DNA from 2 places in the Janthinobacterium sp. PSPC3-1 genome. Region 2 is predicted to be linked to the other one. Evidence: riboswitches for the same ligand, from Rfam matches in the RefSeq annotation. Region 2 holds a riboswitch; the other holds the start of a gene.

Region 1 (2,389 bases), on a different contig from region 2:
CCTGCCGCCGGTGGCAAAGTCGCTGCATGGCCGTTTCCCGAGCAAGCCGGTGATCATCGCCGGGGATAACGACCAGCACCTGGAAGCAGAGCAGGGCATCAACCCCGGCAAGGTCAAGGCGCAGGAGGCGGCCCATATGACAGGCGGCCGTGTTCTGCTGCCCATTTTCGCGCCGGGCGAGCAGGCGGCCGATCCTAAAGGATGCACCGACTTCAACGACCTGGCCTGCAAGAGCCGCTTGGGCATGGAAGGGCTGGAGCGGCAGGTGCTGCCCGTGGTGCAGTCCGCGATTGAGAGCCTGCAGGCAAGTACCAACCGGGATACGCTGTCGCTCGCGCGGGAGCCGTTGCAGCGCCGTCTGGCTAGGTCAGGGCCGCAGTGACAGCGTTAGACCCGCATTTCGGACGGTGAAAAAAGCCATGAAATCATGAACCGGAGGTCTTATATGGATGCCTTGCCAATTATTGCCGCGCCGCTGATCCCGCATGTTGGCGGTACGCGCAGCCATCTACATGGTGAGCAAGCATCATCTGTATATTTCGTCGGATTTCAGCGGCTAGGCATCTCTTTCCATTGAGCGTCGGGGCCACGCGCACAGGATAAACCTGCAAGCAGGTTACTACTTCTAACATTACCTGCTGCGCATCGCCGCAGCCGATTTGCGCGCGCTGTCGGATTTCATCAGCCGCGACCTGCTAGGTATCCCCGGCGTGGACAACGTCAAGTCGAGCACTACGCCAACGCGCATCAAGCAAAGCAACGTGCTGCCGCTCGACCATGTTCTCGGTCCAGCGGCGAGCAAGAAACGGATCCAGTTCGCCGACTAAGTAACGTTTGCAAATCGCGCAGTTTTGCGTTGACGATCGCTACATATGTAGACTATGCTGGCCTTCGATATCGGGAGAGTCTCTGCATCCCGCACAGCGCCGAAGGAGCAACCGCCCCGGAATCTCTCAGGCAAAAGGACCGGTATCGCACAACACACTCTGAAGAGTTGTCGGCGCTGGTTACGTCGCCCGGCACACCGGAGGAGCAAGCGCGGATCGCCGCGTGAATCTCTCAGGTCCAGTACAGAGGGGGTGCCGCCGCGCATTTCGCACAGCGGCCATTCCCTTTGACGTGCAGAATCCGATCTCATGAAAACTGTTGCCATTATCGGCGCCGGCATTACCGGCGTCACGACCGCTTACGCCCTGGTGCAACGCGGCTTCCAGGTCACCCTGCTCGACCGCCACCGCTATCCCGGCATGGAAACTTCTTTCGCCAACGGCGGACAACTGTCGGCATCCAATGCCGAAGTGTGGAACCATCGCTCCACCATCTTCAAGGGACTCAAGTGGATGCTGAAGAGCGACGCGCCGCTGTTGTTCAATCCGCGTCCCAGCTGGCACAAGCTGTCCTGGTTCGCGGAGTTTATCGCCAACATTCCGCACTACGAGCGCAACACGGTGGCTACTGCGCGATTGGCGATTGCGGCGCGCGAACATTTGTATCAGTGGGCGGCACACGAAGGTATCGACTTCGACCATAAACGCGAAGGCATCCTGCACATCTACCGCGACCGAGTCGGCTTCGACAACGCGGGCAAGGTGTCTCGCATGCTGGCCGAAGGCGGTTTGCCACGTCGCGCTGTCACTCCGGAAGAAATGCGTGCCATCGAGCCCACGCTGAACGGCGACTATTATGGCGGCTATTTTACCGAGAGCGATTCCACCGGTGACATCCACCGCTTTACGAATGGCCTGGCCGCAGCGGCGCAACGCCTGGGCGTGCGCGTGTACACGGATGCGGCGGTGCTGAAAGTGAAGGCCGATGCACGTGGTGTGCACATCGACATGCTGCGCGAGGGCGTGCCTGGCAGTCTCGATGTCGACGCCGTGGTGGTCTGCGCCGGCGTGGCCAGTCGCGATATTGCGGCCAGTCTCGGCGACCGGGTCAATATCTATCCGGTCAAGGGCTACTCGATCACCGTGCACCTGAACGACAAGGCAAGCCAGGCTGCGGCGCCCAATGTCAGCCTGCTCGATGATCAGACCAAGCTAGTCACGAGCCGCCTGGGCGTGGACCGTTTCCGGGTGGCCGGCACGGCGGAATTCAACGGCATCAACCGCGATATCCGTGCCGATCGCATCAAGCCGCTGGTCGACTGGGTCAACCAGCTGTTCCCGGGCGTGAATACACGCACGGTCACGCCGTGGGCCGGGCTGCGCCCCATGATGCCGGACATGATGCCGCGCGTTGGCAAGGGCCGCCTGCCCACGGTGTTCTATAACACCGGGCATGGCCACTTGGGCTGGACCCTGTCGGCTGCCACCGCCGAGATCATCGCCGAGACCATCTCCAAGTCGTGACATGACGAAGGTTCAGGCTGGATGCTGCTGGCAGCCTG
Region 2 (2,389 bases):
TTTTGATGGGCGCGCAGCACGCCGCCTTTTTCACGCAGGATCAGGCCGACGAATTGCGCGTTCTGGCCTTTGGCGACCAAAGCGGATTTGCCGATAAAGTCGCGCTCGCTGACCAGGTCGATGGTCCAGGCCAGGCCGGCGTCGAGCGGATTGACGCTTTCGTCCATGTCCTGGCCGTACAGATTCATGCCCGCTTCCAGGCGCAGGGTATCGCGCGCGCCGAGGCCGGCCGGCTTCACGCCGGCAGCCGCCAGCGCGTTCCACAGCGCTTCGACCTGGCTTGCCGCCACGCCGATTTCAAAACCGTCTTCGCCCGTGTAGCCGGTACGCGCCAGCATCACTTCGCCAAATGGCGTGTCCTTGACGATGACGGCGTTGAAGGGCTTGATCGCTTCGGAGGCTGCTTGCGTTTCCGGCAGTACCTGCCATACCCTGGCGCGCGCGTTCGGGCCCTGCACGGCGACCAGCGCCATCGGATTGTTCGCGCTGCGGCGCTCGGTGATCGTCAGGCCGCTGTTGGTGGCGGTGTTTTGCTGCTGCATCCAGGCCACGTCCTTTTCGGCCGTACCGGCGTTGACCACCAGGCGGAACCAGCTTTCGTTGAAGAAGTAGACGATCAGGTCATCGATGACGGTGCCTTCGGCATTCAGCATGCACGAGTACAGCGCCTTGCCTGCCACCTGCAGCTTGTCGACATTGTTGGCCAGCAGGCCGCGCAAAAAGGCGCGCACGTTCGGGCCTTCGATATCGACCACGCACATGTGCGACACGTCGAACATGCCGGCGTCGCTGCGCACGGCGTGATGTTCTTCGATTTGCGAACCATAGTTGACAGGCATGTCCCAGCCGCCGAAATCGACCATGCGGGCGCCGCTGGCACGGTGGGCGTTGTTGAGTGGGGTTGCGTTGAGCGTCATTGATTCCTCGGGACGAAGGTGAAAGGGGAGTTAACGGTACAGTTAACAGCACACAGCATGGCCTGGCCGACACGGCTTTCCAGCGTGAACATTCACCCCCCTGTCCTTGGTACCTGAGAGATTACGGAGAAAAAAGCTCCGTGCGCCCCTTCGGTGGACCGCCGGCAGTGCCGCGGTCGCTCTCCAGAGTTGAGCCGCAGCATGGCCATTGCCATCGTTGCGCCTCGCCTGATCGGTCCTTTTGCCTGAGAGTTTTTGGGTAGTGCCCCTTCGGCGGCAACGCGAGTTTGCCCTCTCCCGATCAAGTGGTGGGAATATATGCCAGCAGGGGTTTTCTGTCAATCTGTAAACACCCAGCCGGCATGCACCAAAACAGGGCTTGCGGCCTGATATTTCCTGGGTGTAAGTATCTGCGTGGAAGTGTTGCGCGCGGGTTCAGGAAGACGGCGGCGGGCACGGAAATTTGCTATGCTCAATACCATCATCACCGTCCTTTCGAAGAGTGATTGCCATGAGCGAAACCCATAACAGCATCGAACAGCACGGCTGGTTTACCTTGTCCGGCGACGTCAACAGCGACATGGTGCGCCGCGTCTTCAATGCGGTGGCCGACATGACCGAAGACAAGCTGACCACCGCGCATATCCTGATCCAATCGAATGGCGGCTATGTCAGCGACGGCATCTGCCTATACAACTTTCTGAGCAAATTGCCGATCAAGCTCGTGACGTACAACACGGGCGCCGTCGCCTCGATCGCCGTCACCCTGTTTTTGTCGGGCCAGCAGCGCTATGCCAGCGATACGGCGCGCTTCATGGTGCACAAGTCGCATGCCACCGCCTCGCCCGGTGCGCGGCCCGACGCGCTCAGCATCATCGTCGAAGGCTTGCGCGCCGACGACCAGCGCACCGAGCGCATCCTGCGCGGCCATGTGGCGCTGAGCGAGGACCAGTGGCTGGTGCATGCCTATTCCGACCTGCACCTGACGGCCGAGCAGGCGCGCGAAGTGGGCATGGTCGAGGCGATCCGCGATTTCGAAATTCCCAAGGGCAAGCGCCTGACGAATATCTGACGCTGTGAAAAGGGCCTGGTCCGGCACGCCGGATCAGGCCCTGTTGCATGCGATCCCCGCCGCCAAAGCAGCTTAGGGAAAGTGATTATTTGCCGCTTTTGCTGCCGCTGCCCGACTGTTTGCTGTCGCTGCTGCCCGACTGCTTGTTGCCATCGTTTTTATGGCTTTGGCGGCCTGCTTCCACGTGCTGCTCGTGGGTGCCGCCCTGTTTGCTGCCCTGGCTGGGGCTGCCCGACTGCTTGTTTCCGCTAGCGGGGGCGCTAGCGGATTGCTTGTTGCCTTGATCGCCTTTTTGATTCGAGTTCATCATATTTCCTTTGAGAAATTAAAGAGTCACGAAAAAAGTCATCCACCGGAGCGCATCGGTAAAGGGGCGCCAGTGCCTGGTCGCCAGGCTGGC

The links. A riboswitch is a leader RNA that binds a small molecule or an ion and turns the genes downstream of it on or off. The one in region 2 is predicted to bind glycine.
Region 1: it holds a riboswitch for glycine, as region 2 does, so the genes downstream of both, ACP7B7_RS27360 (D-amino acid dehydrogenase) here and gcvT (glycine cleavage system aminomethyltransferase GcvT) in region 2, are expected to answer to the same signal.

Annotation. Positions count from the first base shown of each region.
Region 1 is NZ_JAFCTQ010000043.1:3,259-5,647, reverse strand. It holds gene ACP7B7_RS27370 (zincin-like metallopeptidase domain-containing protein) at 1-382, shown strand, start outside; gene ACP7B7_RS27365 (Lrp/AsnC ligand binding domain-containing protein) at 636-827, shown strand; glycine riboswitch at 889-979, shown strand; gene ACP7B7_RS27360 (D-amino acid dehydrogenase) at 1,137-2,351, shown strand.
Region 2 is NZ_JAFCTQ010000007.1:186,015-188,403, forward strand. It holds gene gcvT (glycine cleavage system aminomethyltransferase GcvT) at 1-917, opposite strand, end outside; glycine riboswitch at 1,008-1,114, opposite strand; glycine riboswitch at 1,141-1,227, opposite strand; gene ACP7B7_RS10510 (ATP-dependent Clp protease proteolytic subunit) at 1,429-1,989, shown strand; gene ACP7B7_RS10515 (hypothetical protein) at 2,075-2,296, opposite strand.